Regions from separate parts of the Lysinibacillus sp. IITD104 genome, predicted to be linked through region 2. Evidence: riboswitches for the same ligand, from Rfam matches in the RefSeq annotation. Region 2 holds a riboswitch; the other holds the start of a gene.
What was found. Region 2 has a riboswitch for cyclic di-GMP ahead of V1L66_RS03665 (methyl-accepting chemotaxis protein). Riboswitches for the same ligand answer to the same signal wherever they lie in the genome.
Positions count from the first base shown of each region.

Region 1: linked by a shared signal. The riboswitch ahead of V1L66_RS08965 (amidase) and the one ahead of V1L66_RS03665 (methyl-accepting chemotaxis protein) in region 2 are both predicted to bind cyclic di-GMP.

Region 1 covers NZ_JBAHYH020000001.1:1,771,341-1,779,729, forward strand. The annotation lists gene mce (methylmalonyl-CoA epimerase) at 1-150, shown strand, start outside; gene V1L66_RS08945 (acyl-CoA carboxylase subunit beta) at 156-1,703, shown strand; gene V1L66_RS08950 (hypothetical protein) at 1,810-2,763, shown strand; gene V1L66_RS08955 (M20/M25/M40 family metallo-hydrolase) at 2,897-4,012, shown strand; gene V1L66_RS08960 (chemotaxis protein CheW) at 4,038-4,526, shown strand; cyclic di-GMP riboswitch class I at 4,665-4,756, shown strand; gene V1L66_RS08965 (amidase) at 4,800-5,681, shown strand; gene nspC (carboxynorspermidine decarboxylase) at 5,727-6,866, opposite strand; gene V1L66_RS08975 (saccharopine dehydrogenase family protein) at 6,863-8,092, opposite strand.
Region 2 covers NZ_JBAHYH020000001.1:707,459-715,847, reverse strand. The annotation lists gene V1L66_RS03665 (methyl-accepting chemotaxis protein) at 1-1,710, opposite strand, end outside; cyclic di-GMP riboswitch class I at 1,818-1,903, opposite strand; gene V1L66_RS03660 (hypothetical protein) at 2,123-2,317, opposite strand; gene V1L66_RS03655 (DUF1456 family protein) at 2,459-2,953, opposite strand; gene V1L66_RS03650 (alpha/beta-type small acid-soluble spore protein) at 3,139-3,342, shown strand; gene V1L66_RS03645 (MFS transporter) at 3,414-4,610, opposite strand; gene V1L66_RS03640 (hypothetical protein) at 4,914-5,060, opposite strand; gene V1L66_RS03635 (hypothetical protein) at 5,229-5,732, shown strand; gene V1L66_RS03630 (methyl-accepting chemotaxis protein) at 5,852-6,211, opposite strand; partial or broken gene V1L66_RS03625 (PAS domain-containing protein) at 6,272-6,580, opposite strand; gene V1L66_RS03620 (carbon-nitrogen family hydrolase) at 6,895-7,683, opposite strand; gene V1L66_RS03615 (MFS transporter) at 7,689-8,389, opposite strand, start outside.

The DNA.
Region 1 (8,389 bases), 1.1 Mb from region 2:
ATGGCAGAGCTTCGTGAAAAAGGTGTACGTCTCTTATCCGAAGAGCCAGGGCCAGGTGCTGGAGGGGCAGAGGTTGCGTTTATGCATCCTAAATCCTCATTTGGGGTGTTATATGAACTATGTGATAAAAGTGGAAAAGGGGATAAGTGATTAGTATGGATATGTTCGACAAAATCAATGACTTGTATGACCGTAAAACGGTAATTGAACTTGGTGGGGGCTATGAACGCATCGATAAGCAGCATGAGAAGGGGAAACTTACTGCTCGTGAGCGTATCGACTTGTTGCTAGACGAAGGTACATTTTTCGAAATCAACCCATTTATTACACACCGTACAGTAGACTTCGGCATGGAAAAAATGGAGGGACCTGGTGATGGTGTCGTAACTGGATTCGGTAAAATTAACGGACGTCCAGTATACTTATTCTCTCAAGATTTCACAGTGTTTGGTGGGGCGCTTGGTGAAATGCATGCGAAAAAAATGGCAACAGTGATGGATCTAGCTGCTAAAAATGGTACACCATTTATCGGCATCAATGACTCAGGCGGTGCACGTATTCAAGAGGGTGTTCTTTCATTAGATGGCTATGGTCATATCTTCTACCGAAATGCCATTTATTCTGGTGTGATCCCGCAAATCTCTGTGATTATGGGACCTTGTGCTGGTGGAGCTGTTTATTCTCCAGCTATTACTGACTTTATTCTAATGGTGGATAAAACATCTCAAATGTTCATTACAGGACCTAAAGTAATCGAAACGGTAACAGGAGAGAAAATTTCCGCTGAAGATTTAGGTGGTTCGAAAGTAAATAATGCGGTTAGTGGGAATGCTCATTTCCGTGCTCCTTCTGAAGAAGCAGCGATTGATGAAATTAAAAAACTATTAAGCTACTTACCACAAAACAATAAAGAAAAGGCACCTCGTCAAGCTAGACCTGAAGGGGATGACTACCGTCCAGAAATCGTGGATACAGTGCCGATTGAAACAACACGTCCATATGATGTACGTAAAGTTGTTGAGCAAGTAGTGGATGAAGGTTCGTTCATGGAAGTACATGCAGAGTTTGCTAAAAACGTAGTAGTTGGTTTTGCACGTATTGCTGGTGAATCAGTTGGACTTGTTTGTAACCAACCAAAAGTTCTTGCTGGTGGCTTAGATATCGATTCTTCTGATAAAGCAGCTCGTTTCATTCGTACTTGTGATGCATACAATATCCCAATCATTACATTTGAAGACGTTTCTGGCTTCTTCCCAGGTGTTAAACAAGAACATGGTGGTATTATTCGCCATGGTGCAAAAATTCTGTATGCTTATTCAGAAGCGACTGTTCCAAAAATTACAGTGATTTTACGTAAAGCATATGGAGGCGCTTACGTTGCCTTAAACTCTAAATCAATTGGTGCTGACCTTGTATTTGCATGGCCAAATGCTGAAATTGCTGTTATGGGTGCTGCTGGCGCAGCTAACATCATTTTTGCCCGTGAAATTGCAAAATCAGATGACCCTGAAGCAACTCGTGCAGCAAAAATCGAAGAATATAAAGAAAAATTTGCTAACCCATATGTTGCAGCATCTCGCGGTATGGTAGACGACGTAATTGATCCACGAGATACACGTATCAAGCTGATTCAAGGACTTGATATGCTGTCCAACAAACATGAAACACGTCCAGAGAAAAAGCACGGTAATATTCCTCTATAATAGTCGTACAAGCCTAGCAGCTCAAAAGTTGCTAGGTTTTTCATTGCCAAAAAGTGAAACATTTTTGTTTGTCATCCGTACTGATAGATAAGAGGAGTTGAGATGAATGGAATGGCAGCAATTACAAACAGAGCAAGAAAAGATTCATGCACAACTTAGAAAAGCATCTAGATTAAACGAACAAAATCAGTTAATTGAGGGACAAATTAAACATACACAACAGGAAATAGACAACCATACAACAGCACTCCAACAAATTCGATCCAAACTGGATAAATTGGATGGTTTCTCATTTATGAATATGATTCGTACGTGGACAGGGCAACAAGATGAACTGAGGGCAGAAAAAATTGATAAGGCGGCAGTACTTGAATTAAAGCTGAATGAAGCTAAGAAAATGCAAACAGATTTAGCAGAGGACAGCGTGCAGGTGATGAACCAGCTAGCCCAAATTGATGAAATAGCGTTACAGCAATCACTTCAACAGGTTTATCTTCAAAAGAAGGCGTACTTACAGATTCATGATGCTGCCCAAGCAGAGAGGCTAGAGCATTTAGCACTTGAGGAAATGCTAACAAAACAGCTCATCACTGAAATTAAAGAGGCGGAGGAAGCGGGAGAAGTAGCCCTTACAAGGCTTGGGCAAGCAGCTGCTTCCTTACATTCGGCAAATGGGTATTCCACATGGGATACGTTTTTGGGTGGTGGGCTGATTGCAACACACTTAAAGCATAATGCACTCGATCAGTCAGAAAACTATTTACACAGTGCTCAAATTGCGTTACAGCGTTTTCACAATGAATTATTGGATGTTCAAGAAATGTCTACGAAATCGTTGCATGTTGAAACAGATGGCTTTGTTAAGTTTGCAGACTACTTTTTTGATGATATTTTTTCAGCATGGTCTGTTCATTCTAAAATTTCAACAGCAAGGGAACAGGTCTCACGTGTTCAGGATGATGTACATAATACGATTTGGCGCTTACAGGATAAACATAAGAAAGCAGTCAACTACCTACAATCATTAGAAAAAGAAAAAGAGCTTATTTTCAATCACTAAGGAAAGTCTGAGTTGTTCTCAGACTTTTTATTTTGGTCGTATTGTTCAATGATTTCAACTCTTCTGACGTTGTGCTAAAATAATACGTATACTATAACGTGGAAAAACACGTAAACTAAGGGAGTTTTACAACATGACAAGTCGTTTAGTAGAAGAGTTTTTTGAGCTCGTACAAATTGATTCAGAAACAAAACATGAACAACTAATAGCACCCATTCTTGTAGAGAAGTTAACTGCACTTGGATTTTCAGTGATTCAAGACGATGCACATACGCGTAATGGACATGGGGCAGGTAATATTATTGCCACATTAAAAGGTACATTGGATGTGGAGCCAATCTATTTTACATCTCATATGGATACCGTTGTACCGGGAAAAGGCATCAAACCGTCTTTGCGTGAAGATGGCTATATCGTATCTGATGGTACGACGATTTTAGGTGCCGACGATAAAGCAGGATTAGCAGCTCTATTTGAGATGGTCAAACGTTTGAAAGAGCAAAATATTGCACATGGCGATATTGAATTTATTATTACGGCTGGTGAAGAAAGTGGCCTTGTTGGCGCTAAAGAGCTAGATCCAGCTAACATTAAAGCAAAATATGGCTTTGCGGTTGATAGCGATGGCAAAGTTGGTGGCATCGTGACAGCAGCACCATTCCAGGCGAAAATTTTTACAAAGATTATTGGAAAAACGGCACATGCGGGGGTTGCTCCTGAAAAGGGGATTTCTGCCATAACAGTCGCATCAAAATGCATTGCTCAAATGAAACTAGGCCGTTTAGATGAAGAAACGACAGCGAATATTGGGCGTTTTGAAGGTGGACAAGCAACAAATATTGTTTGTGACGAAGTGACAATCCTGGCAGAAGCACGTTCTATAGACAAAGCTAAATTGGATGCGCAAACAAAGCATATGCAAGATACGTTTGAACAAGTATCTGCTTCTTTAGGTGCACGGGCAGAGGTTGAAGTGAAGCTGATGTATCCAGGCTTCCGTGTAACGGAATCTGATAAAGTTGTTCAGGTAGCTATGGCTGCTGCACGCAATATTGATCGTACTCCGACACTAGGTATTTCTGGTGGAGGCTCAGATGCAAACGTCATCGCAGGCTTTGGCATTCCTACAGTTAATTTATCTGTTGGCTATGAGGATATTCATACAACGAATGAAAAGATACCAGTAGAAGAACTTGAAAAATTAGCAGATTTACTAGTAGAAATCGTCAAAGAATCGGCGAAAAATTAACAGTCGAGTAAGGATGTGTAACCCTATGGAAAGTGTCAAAGCAGTCGTTTTTGCTTGTGGGACAGAGGAATACGCCGTACCTGTGGAACAAGCGATTTCAATTGAAAAATTAGAGCATGTAACACCTATTCCTCATTTACCTAACTATCTTCTAGGCTTTACAAGAATTCGTGGTGAGCTTGTACCTGTTCTAGATTTTGAGCGCATACTGTATAACCGCTTATCTAATCCATCAACCGCACGTATCATTGTGTTGAATACTGATGTGGTTAATTATGGATTACTTGTTACAGAAGCACGAGAAATTCTTGATTTCGATGAATCAGTACTTCAGCAATTGGGCCTAGTCAATTATAGTAAAACACGCTATTTTACTGCGGTAGCTAATCTTGAAAACCGAATGATTACGTATGTTGATCCCAAAATACTTGTCAATTCATTAGACGGCATTCGTGAGATTATCAATTATTTACACAAAATGCTTGAAAATGAAAAGGAAAATGTAGAGTCTTAGACACTCTACGTTTTTTTTATGTTTGAATAGTAAATTTAACCTGTATTTTGTCGTTTTTACCTGATCATACATGTGACAATTATGCATTATACCTACAGATAAACCATTGCTAACCGCGTATGATAATGATTAAGAAAAAACTGAAAAAGGCAAACTTCACCGAAAGGGAGGGACGCAAAGCCATGAGTCTAAACACTATAATTTCAGTGCAAGATTGTCAGGTTGCCAGGTTCTGTTCTAGGAGCCGTGGCGAGTAGAATGGAGTTAGTTCGTATGAAGAGACAATTAAAAGTATGGACCGCACTAATCGTCATCATAATTAGTTCATTAGCTTTATCAAGTGGAAAGGTTGATGCAATGTCTATACAGGAAAAGGCTACGTGGCTGTGGGATACATCCCTCATCATGGATGACCAAGAAAAAATATTATTATTTTTAGAACATAACGATGTCAATAAAGTTTATCTGCAAATCGATCAAGGCATAGCGAGCAATGACTATAAGCATTTTATTAGTAACGCTTCTGACAAAGGTATTCGCATTTATGCATTGGATGGTGCTGCAAGCTGGGTTTCAGCTGAGGGTAGTCAAAGCCAAGACGAATTGTTTAATTGGTTACATATATATAATAAGAATTCAACTGAATCTGAGCAATTTTCTGGAGTGCACCTTGATGTAGAACCTTATTTAAATAGTGGATGGAGCTTACATCAAGCACAAACGATAGAATCCTATCAAACACTAATAATGAAAGCAAGTGAGAAAGCAAGTCAGTTACAACTTACTTTAGAAGTAGACATGCCATTTTGGTTTGATGAAGTTCAGTATAATAACGAATTTGGAAAAGGGTTATTAGCTGATTGGGTCATTGACCATGTGGATAGTGTGACGATCATGGCCTATCGTGATGCTGCAAAAGATATTATCTCTATTGTAGAACATGAAATCGCTTATGCTTCCACTGTGAATAAATCAATTGTAATTGGTGTAGAAACAGGCGCTTCAGAGGAAGGGGAAAATATTACTTTTTATGATAATGGAGAAGCCTTTATGAATGAACAGCTTATACTTGTTCAGCAACATTTTTCAAATAACGATGCTTTTCATGGAGTAGCCATTCATTATGTGGAGAATTGGATGACCATGCGTCCATAAAAAAAGTCCTTCCAGTGTAAAACTGGAAGGGCTTTTCTATTGCTATTAAGACAGACGACCACTGTAGTCTTCAAATTTAAACTCACGGATCACTTTAATGCCTTCTTCATCGTTATACGAAACGATAGATGGTAAGTTGACACCGTTAAACATATGGTTTTTCACCATTGAATAATGAGCCATATCTGTGAATACAAGACGATCACCTGGTTTTAATGGCTGTTCAAACGAATAATCACCAATCACATCACCAGCTAGACATGTTAGTCCGCCTAAGCGATATGTGTGTGCTAATTCATTTGCTTGTCCAGAACCAATAATCATTGGACGGTAAGGCATTTCAAGTACATCAGGCATGTGACATGTTGCTGATGTATCTAAAATAGCAAGATCCATCCCATTTTCTTGAATATCAAGCACTGTTGCTACTAAGTAGCCTGTATTAAGGGCTACTGCTTCACCAGGCTCAAGATAAACAAGCAGGTTATACTTTTCTTGAATATAATTAATGATGTTCACAAGTTTTTCTACATCATAATCATCACGCGTAATATGGTGACCGCCACCGAAGTTTAACCATTTCATTTGGTGTAACACATCACCAAATTTTTCCTCAACTACTTCAATAATACGCTCTAATGTATCAGAATTTTGTTCACACATCGCATGGAAGTGTAAGCCATCAATACCGTCAAGCTGTGATTTATCAAAGTTAGCTAATGTTGTACCAAGGCGAGAGTTTGTGTAGCAAGGATCATAAAGGGCTGTTTCAATTTCAGAGTACTCAGGATTCACACGAATACCACATTCAATTGTTTTACCAGCAGATTTTACTCTGTCCTTGTACTGTGCCCATTGGTTAAATGAGTTAAAGACGATATGATCCACATAGCCTAGAAGCTCGTCCATTTCATGCTCAATATAAGCAGGAGCATAAACATGCACTTCCTTGCCCATTTTTTCATAGCCAAGTCGTGCCTCATGCAGTGAGCTTGCTGTAATGCCTGCTAAATATTCCCCGACTAAAGGGAATGTTGAATGCATTGAGAAGCCTTTAAGGGCTAATAAAATGCGGCAGCCTGTACGCTCTTGAATTGATTTTAAAAGCTCAAGATTCTTTGTTAATAATCGCTCATCCACTACATAGGAAGGGGATGGAACTTTTGAAAAATCAATTGGTTTCATCGGCTTATTTCCTTTGCATCTAAATCAAGGTCTAATAATTCTGGGTTATGGCTTTCTTGCCATGGTAGGCCCCATTTATTTAGTGCATCCATGAATGGATCTGGATTGAAATCTTCCACATTCCATACACCTGGTTTACGCCATTCACCGTTCATCACAAGCATTGCACCGATCATAGCTGGAACGCCAGTTGTGTATGAAATCGCTTGTGAACCAACCTCGTTGTAGCACTCTTCGTGGTCACATACATTGTACACATAGTACGTTTTTTCTTTGCCATCTTTTAGACCGCGAATGATACAACCGATGTTTGTTTTACCTTTTGTACGTGGTCCAAGTGAAGCTGGGTCTGGTAATACCGCTTTAAGGAAGTGGATTGGTTGAATCATTTGTCCTTCAAATTCGATTGGCTCAATTGATGTCATACCTACGTTTTCTAATACTTTTAAGTGTGTTAAGTATTTTTCAGAGAACGTCATCCAGAAGCGGATTTGTTTTAAACCTTTGATATTTTTTGCAAGTGATTCAAGCTCTTCATGGTATAGAAGGTAAATATCTTTTGGTCCGATTTCAGGTAGGTTATACACTTCTTTTTTCTCAAGTGGTGCTGTTTCAATCCACTCGCCTTCTTTCCAGTAACGACCATTCGCTGTAATTTCACGAATGTTAATTTCTGGGTTGAAGTTTGTTGCGAAATGATAACCATGATCTCCCGCATTGGCATCCACGATATCGATATAGTGGATTTCATCAAATTCATGTTTTTGTGCATGAGCTGTGAAAACGCCTGTTACACCTGGGTCAAAACCGCTTCCAAGTAATGCAGTTAAGCCAGCTTTTTCAAACTTCTCTTTATAAGCCCATTGCCATTTATATTCAAATTTTGCCGTTTCAGGTGGCTCGTAGTTTGCAGTATCCACATAGTGCACACCTGTCGCTAAGCAAGCATCCATAATCGTTAAGTCCTGATAAGGTAGGGCTACGTTAATCACTACATCTGGGCCGAAAGCTTTAATAAGCTCAATCACCTCTTCTGTATTGTCCGCGTCTACCTGTGCAGTATGAATTTTTGTTTTTCCGCCGTCTAGTTTTTCTTTTAGAGCGTCACATTTTGAAACAGTTCTACTTGCGATACAAATTTCCTCAAATACGTCCGAATTTTGAACACACTTGTGTACCACAACACTGGCAACACCGCCAGCTCCGATAATCAATGCTTTACCCAATTGTCTACCCCCAAGTTCATATAAAGTATTGTCAAACAAGCTGATTATACAGAAAATTGATATACTACTCAATCATTGTTTTAAAATTTTCTACAAAAAATTTTATTTTTCTACAACAATTAGACGTATACGGAGGGGAATGCCTCGGAAAAGAAGGGAATCGTGAATAAATCTAAGAAGCCATATTTGAAATAGCTGTTGTATAGACCCACATAATTTGTAAGGTTTAATCTCCATTCTTCCTACACTCTAGTATCTCTTCCGATTTGCTTTTTGATCCACGCTACTAAATCATTT
Region 2 (8,389 bases):
AAGACCTTGCAGCTCTTCTGCTGTTTTGCCCAATGATGAAGAGGCATCCTTTACTTCCTGCATGGTAGATAATTGCTCTTGTGTAGATTTCGATACATTAGAAGAGAATTCTGCTGATTGCTCTGCAGATTGTTTAATATTATTAACAGATGCCGCCACTTCTTCTGAGGAGGCAGAAATTTGTTGTGAGGCTGCTGAAATTTCACGTATTTGGCTAGCCACCTCTTCTGAGGAAGTAAGAATTTCTTTAAAGATTTCACCAACCTCATTGGTAAATGCCATCCCTACCTTAACATCCTCTTTGCCTTTCTCCATAACCGTGATAGAAGCGTTTGAATCAGACTGAATAGAATTAATTAAATTGTAAATTTCTGTTGCGGATTGAGAGGATTGTTCAGCTAAGCGTCTCACCTCATCCGCAACAACGGCAAAGCCTTTACCATGTTCACCTGCTCGTGCCGCTTCGATGGCAGCATTTAATGCTAATAGATTTGTTTGATCCGCAATAGCAGTAATTAAGCTAACAATTTCACTTATTTTTTTTGTATTAACATGTAGTCCATTAATGGTTGTCCCTATTTGTTCAACAGAATCATTAATTAACTCCATTTGCGCAATAACTTGTTGTACAACTTCATTTCCTCTTTCCGAAGCCTGTGATGCTGAAATAGATGATTCCGCAGCTGTGTTTGCAGAATCAGCAATTTGCTGAATACCTGTTGCAGTTTCTTCCATAGCAGCAGCAGTTTCTTCTGTCATAGTCATCGAAGCCTCGGCATTTTGTGTAATTTGATTCATATCTAGAGCAATATTTGTGGAGCTGTTATAGGTTTCACCAGCATGTACCGTTAATTGATTGGCGGCTGAAGAAACATGATTGGATGTATTGCGTATGTTTAAAATAATATGTTGCAAATTGGCCACCATTGTTCGGATGGATTCAGATAATTTTCCAATTTCATCCTTTGATGTCTCTAAATCAACATCGATTAATTCACCATTTGCCACTTGATTGGCTACATTCACTACTTTTTTCAGTGGCTTTAAAAGTCGATCTATAATTATGTAAACTAAAATTAATAAAATTAAAATACCAATAATGGCAATGACAATTTGCTTAATTACACTTGTTTTAATAATCGTATTGATATAATCAGCGGAGTAATCAATCCCTAATAGGGCGATTAGTTGGCCATTATCATCTTTAATAGGACTAAAAACCGTTCTCCAAGAACCAAAAGGATCCTCGAAAATATCAGTTACCTCTGTACTATTATTTTCAATAGCTAATTTTGCTGTTTCTACATGTTCATCCGCTAAATCATTAAAAATTTCACCAGCTTCATATACTTCATTTAAATTAGAGGTATAGCCAATTGGATTGACGCCACCCTCATCCTTTACATCCCAAATATAACTCCAGCTCATAATACCTTGCTGTTCTTGAATCATATCAAGTTGCTTTTGGATCTTTGTAAACTTTGCGTTTGTTTCCCCTTTTTCGGACAGCAGCTCTTTTACTTCATCACTGTCTAAGTTCATAGCTGTTAATAAACCAACACTTTTTAATTCTTGCTCCAAATCCACATTCATCCGATTATTCAATTCACTAATACTTTGCGTCGTAATAATAGCGATAAGCAGTAATACAACAATAGAGACTGTTAGTAAAAGCTTATTTTTTAGTGATGTGTTTTTTAACAACTTCATTTCCCCTTTTCCTCCTTTGAACTTTACTTGCAAAAAAAAATGCCTATTTCAAAAGAAATAGGCATAAAAGAACAAAAACTAGAATGAGAATGATACAACTAGCACTCTTTTGCAACCCAGCCGTCATAGCATTTATTGCCTTAGACCTGTAGCTTTGCGTCTTTACTTTTCAGTAAATTTGCCTATATTTCCCTACCAAAATTAACACAGTAGGTAAAAGTAGTCAATGTTCTCTTCTTAAAACATACATACTTTATACTATCTTAACCTTCATTAATAATTATTTATGTGCTTAAAAATACATTATTTTAAAGTTTTTATTCATCTATTGAACAAAATAAAACAGCTACAACCTCAATTAGCGTTGTAGCTGTTTATTTTCATTTCACTTACCCCTAAGTGTTTGAATAAATTATACGTTTTGTGTAACAAGTAATACGGATGGTATAAAGGATAATGCAAACATAGCGATATACCATACTGAAGTACGACGTAATGAAAAGCGTACTTTTTTTCGTTCCGCATAAAAAATATCTAACATAACCGCAACAATAAAAGGCATTGTAATACATGCAATAGCTACTAATAAGATGTCAAAATAAATCATACAAGCACCCCTTTGTCTGTGAACATTTTTCATCTTTTTTATGAACATTTTGTGATAAATTTATTGTACACAATTTCGTCACAAATTGTCAACGAGTTTCAAAGAAAAAATTGGCACTTGATGATTGATATCTATTGGGCATTAGGCTCTATATTTATATGTTAAGCCCCTTAAAAAATTTCGTACGAATGAATCGCCACACTCTTTATAATTACGATGACTTGGATTTCTTAAAATAGCACCTAATTCACCTTTTGTAACTTTAATGCCGCCTTCATATAAAATTTCAAGCATCTCCTCAGTTGTTAAAGCTAAAGCAATTTTTACTTTCTTTAGTAGCATATTATTTGGGCTTTCTTTACCTGACACAGGTAACGGTCCAACAGCCTGTCCTTCCTTGGGTTTCTGAGGCCCACGTTTAAAAGTAATTAATCCATTTAAAAATGCCTCTAACATTTTATTATTACATTTGATGTATTCTTCTGGCGCTTCTTCCTCATCATTAATCTTAATCAGCATATTTAATACTTCTTCCTTTGTATAATCCATGCCACCAAGTTTGAAAATTTCTACCATATCTACATTTTTTATATCGAACGCATAGCGTAAACGAATTAAGATATCATTATTCGTCATTATATATTCCTCCTTTAATTAACCTTATATAGTAAAGAGCCAGGCTTAATTATAACAGAGTGTTTGCTGATTATTGCTAGCTTTCCACAAGTTGTTGTTGTTAGCAAATAGCGTGTGCATTTCCTACTTTTTAAATGTATGAAAAGTTTAATCGCAACCATTCTAAGGTCAAGGAGGTGAGAACAATGGCTAATAATAACCGCAGTTCAAATAAACTTCTAGTACCTGGTGTACATGAGGCTGTTAATCAAATGAAATATGAAATTGCACAAGAGTTTGGCGTTCAGCTTGGGCCAGAAGCATCTTCTCGCGCAAATGGTTCAGTTGGAGGAGAGATTACAAAACGCCTTGTTGAAATCGCTGAAAAACGTTCAAAGGGTTTATTATAATTAAATACTAATAAAGAAAAGAACGAATCCCATTTGCAGAAGTGGAATTCGTTCTTTCGTGCTCTATAAAATTATGCTGTTTGCAATTCCTTACCTGAGCTCTTAAGCGTTAGCATAACGATAAAGGAAATACAATACAGTGCTGCTAAGTAAATCATAACAACAGTCATATCGTAGCTTTGTAAAATATAGCCAACAAAGATTGGTGAAAACCCACCTATAGCTCGTCCAAAGTTAAAAATGGTGTTTGTTGCTGTACTGCGAATTTGTACTGGATAGAAGCTACTAATTAATGCTCCATATCCTGCAAACATCCCATTAGAGAAGAATCCTACAACCGCACCGCCTATTAATATCGCAACTGCGCCCGTTGCAAACGAGTAAAGGAATACAGCACATGCAGAGGCTACTAAAAAGATACCGAATGTCCGCTTAGCACCAAAACGATCCATAAATCTACCAAACGTCAGCATACCAATAATCATTCCTACAGCAGTACTAATTGTCCATAATGCTGAGCTTGAAACCGATAAACCTTGCGATTTCTGTAACATCGAAGGTAGCCAAATCATCAGACCATTATAGCCTGCAATTTGAACAGTAGCCATTAAAATCAGCGAGAGTGTTGTCATGGTGATACGTGGTGAAGCAAATAACTGTGTCAATTTCCCGTTCTCTTGCTTATTGTTTTGTTGTTTCTGCGCTGCTAACCATTCTGGTGATTCATCAATATTTTTACGTACAATAAAGGCGAAAATAACTGGTAGTAATCCTACAAAGAATAATGCACGCCACCCTAAAGTTGGTAAAATAATAGCACTTAACAAAGCTGCTAAAATTACTCCATATTGTGCGCCCACACTGACATAGGAGGATGCTCTGCCTTGTTTATTCTTTGGCCAAGCCTCCGCTACAAGCGCCATCCCAATACCATATTCTCCGCCAGCACCTAAACCAGCGATAAATCTATAAACATAAACTTGTTCAATACTTGTTGCTACTCCTGTTAAAGCCGTTCCGATGGCAAACAAAATAATCGTATAGGTAAACACTTTTACTCGTCCATATTTATCTGCTAACACACCGAAAACAATACCACCTAGTAGCATCCCCATATTCGTGATGGATGAAATCAATCCACCCGTTGCAAGATCAATATTAAATTCTGCAATAATCATTGTCATAGCAAAAGAAATAAACATAATGTCCATTCCCTCTAGCGTCAGCCCTGCCACTGAAGCGACCACGGTTTTTTTACGATAATCCATTCTTTCTAGCCTCCAATTTTCTAGTTGTCGATCTCTTTTAGTGAATGGATTATAGCTGTCTTGTCCATTCTCTTTTGAAGCCTCACGGGACTTCCTTTAAAAGAGGGGTATGGATCAATAATAAAAGCCCTTCCGTCACAGAGGACAAAAGGGCATGACAAAGCAAAGATATTAGCTTAAAAATATCACATAGCCCTTTTCAGCCTCTCTGGACCGTATTAAAGGATTTTTATATCGTTCATTTATACCGTTCTACATTCTATAAGATTACGAAAGAAAAAGCAATGGTTGAATAGTGGAAATTCAAGTCACTAATTCTATAAAGTTTTGAGCAATCTGATAAATTAGATTGGCAGGTACAGCCAAATTAAGGTTTTGGCCATTATCGAAGCCTGCCGTAATCAGACCAACCATCGCCCATGCATATCCCCATAAATTAGTCCTCTTCATCCTATTAAGAGCTGTTTAAGCAGCTCAATGGTTTTCAAACAAAGCGCCCGATTGTAGAAGATTATAAACCACCTTGAGAACATTTCTTAACAAATTCTCTAATGCTTTCGAATTTTTACATTAAAATTCGTTTAGCTGCAGTGTATATTTATATTAAGGGGGAATAGCATGAAAAAAATTAAGTTAGGTATATTTTTTTGTATCCTTGTAATTTTAATAGGTTGTTCCGATAAAGAAGAAAAAACTTCTATTACTCAAGATCATACAACTCAAATTAACGAACTTAAAGAAGAAAATCAGAAATTAAAAGATGAATTGCAGAATTTGAAAAGTGATTATAGTGTATATCTCCAGCAATTTGATAGTACATCCAGAACGATTATGAGATTGATCAACGAAGAACAATATGAACAAATAAAAACTGATTATCACGCTGATTTTAATGTGTTACATGGTGAGATAAACTTCAAGACCCCAGACAATACAAAAAGCGCGGCATTCCCAATTGAGAAAGCAAAACTCCCAATGTTCATTGCTTATTTAAATGTTCAATCCGATAGTACAGAAGTTGGTTATTATTTAGAAAACTTGGAAAAAGAAGAAAAGCTTTTGATAAGTTTTGTATACGATCACAAAGGAAATTTCCAATATATATATATTGGTGATGTTTAATAAATACAAGTTTAATTCAGTTTGTTTGGAATTAAACAGATACAATTATTTTAAAAAAATTTTCATTTATTATAAAACCCAGGCACAAAATTAAAGTGCCTGGGTCCTTTATGAAATCATCATCCAAACTCATTCATTATTTTATCAATCTTTAGTTGAGTGATTTCAACTAACTTTTGTAAGTTTTCCGTGATATCACTAACCTTTGTTACTTCATCGGTAATGTGATTTAAGTAAGAGTTGACATCCTTTATAGCTTCATCAGAATTATTGGCTAATTTACGGACCTCATCTGCAACCACTGCGAATCCTTTCCCATGTTCCCCCGCACGAGCTGCTTCAATGGCTGCATTTAATGCTAATAGGTTTGTTTGAGAAGCTATATATCTTATAGATTTAGATACCTCACTTATTAACTTAGTGTCTTCTTTTAGAGAATTAAGAGCTTGAATGTTTTCATTAGATTTTGAAACAACCATATTCCCTAACTCTGTAGACATATCATTTAATTGAGCTATAACATCCCTTGTTTTATTTTCACGTTCTGTAATATCTGTGGCAATCTTCAAAACATGACTTACATTTCCATTGTCATTTCGAATTGGTATATAGGTAGCTTCAAGCCATAATAAATTTCCCCATTTATCAACTCTCTGCATTTTTTGTTGGAACTTTATTCCTTTGATGAGGTTATCCCATAATAAAACGTATTCTTTACTGTTTTTAAATTCCTCAGTACATAATTGTTTATGTCTCATATTCTTCATTTCTTTTACTTCATATCCCAAAGTGTTTGAGAAGTTTTTATTAACCCAAATTATTTCGCCTTGTAAATTAAACTCGATCATGGCTAAATTTAATTCAAGAGCAGATAAAACTGCTTTTTCATTCAAAACTTGTGTAGTAGTTATAAAATTATCTGTGCTCAATTGATTTAACCTCCATTACTTATGGACCAGCAGTCAGCTTTTAGCATTCTTTATGCTCGATCGGGATATTTTCCTTTGGTCGAAAATTGAATATGAAAGGAGAATAGTTTCATGATGTCGATATTAACAAAAAATACATTCGTTTTAAGAAGTTACCGTAAAACATAAAGGCTTGTTATCGTCTTACAAAAATAACTAAACATTCGAAGGTGATAGTTTGATCACTAAATACATTATAATTTTCTATATTTCTCTGGTACCCTCGTCTCGAATATGGGAACTTCTCTTCTTATTTGCAGTACTTTTTCAAAATCTAAAGTTGCTCTTATTTCACCAACTTCTTGGTCTAATTTCTGAACGATGTCTCCCCAGGGATCTACAATTTGCGAACAACCTGCGAATACTACTCCTAATTTTATTCCGGTAACATTGGATGAAACAACATACATTTGGTTCTCAATTGCGCGAGCACGAATTAACGTATTCCAGTGAGTTTCCCTTGCAAGTGGCCATTCTGCTACAATATGTAGAACTTGAATACCTTGCAATGCTAAGTCACGGATAATTTCAGGGAATCGTAAATCATAACAAATAATAACCCCCATCTTTACACCTTCAAGTTCAAATACTTCAACTTGATTATGACCTCCTGTTAGAAATTTTGGTTCATTTAACATTGGAACAAGATGCATCTTATCGTATACATGAACAATTTCGCCCATTCGATTGACAACAACAGCGCGATTATAGATGTCTTTACCTTCTAATACAGCAATCGAGCCACCTATCAAATTTACATTAAACTTCTTAGCCAGTGATTGTAAAAATTCAATGGACTGATTACCATCCACTTTACAGATTTCTCTCAGTTCTTCCAAAGCATAGCCGGTTGACCACATTTCAGGAAGAACTATAACATCTAAATCATCACTGTAATTTGCTTCTAACCAGCTTTCTATGATTCTCCTGTTTTCTTCTGGTTTTCCAACTTCCAATTCCATTTGAAATACTAAATAATTCACACTTGTCACTCCTCAATTGTACTTAATAATGATTTATCAGGTTTTACAAACAACCATAATATAGCTGCAATAAATACAGGGATTATAGTTAGTCCTAACGTGATATTCCATCCAAATTTCTCTGCCAACCAACCGCATAACAACGGTGAAACAAATGCCCCTAGATTTCCCCACAAGTTCATCCAACCCGAAACGGAACCGGAAAAGTTTCTGCCTAAGTCTGTAGCAGAAGCCCAAGAACATACTACTGTGAAACCTAGTGAACCTAAGCATATCGATAACCATAAAACATTTTGATATGGTGACACAGTCTTAACAGCCAGGTACATTGAAATAATAAATACGATTAAACCCAAGATAGCTAAAGAAGATCTAGAAATTTGTTTTGAAAAACCTTTACGTACTAAACGGTCAGATAGCATGCCACCTGTCATTACAGTTATTAAAATTGCTAACCACGGTAGGCTTGCAGCAAATCCCATTTTACTTAATGAAAATCCTCTATCCTCAAGTAAGTATGTAGGTAACCAAACTAAAAAGAACGTAATGATATATAAAACAACAAAATATTGCAGTCCTAATGCCCAAAACCTATAGCTTTTCAAAAATGTTTTCCATGGTGCTCTTGCCTTATCGGTATTAACAATTTCTCTGCCTTCTAATATATATTCTTTTTCTTGTTCATTTACTAATTTATGAATTTCTG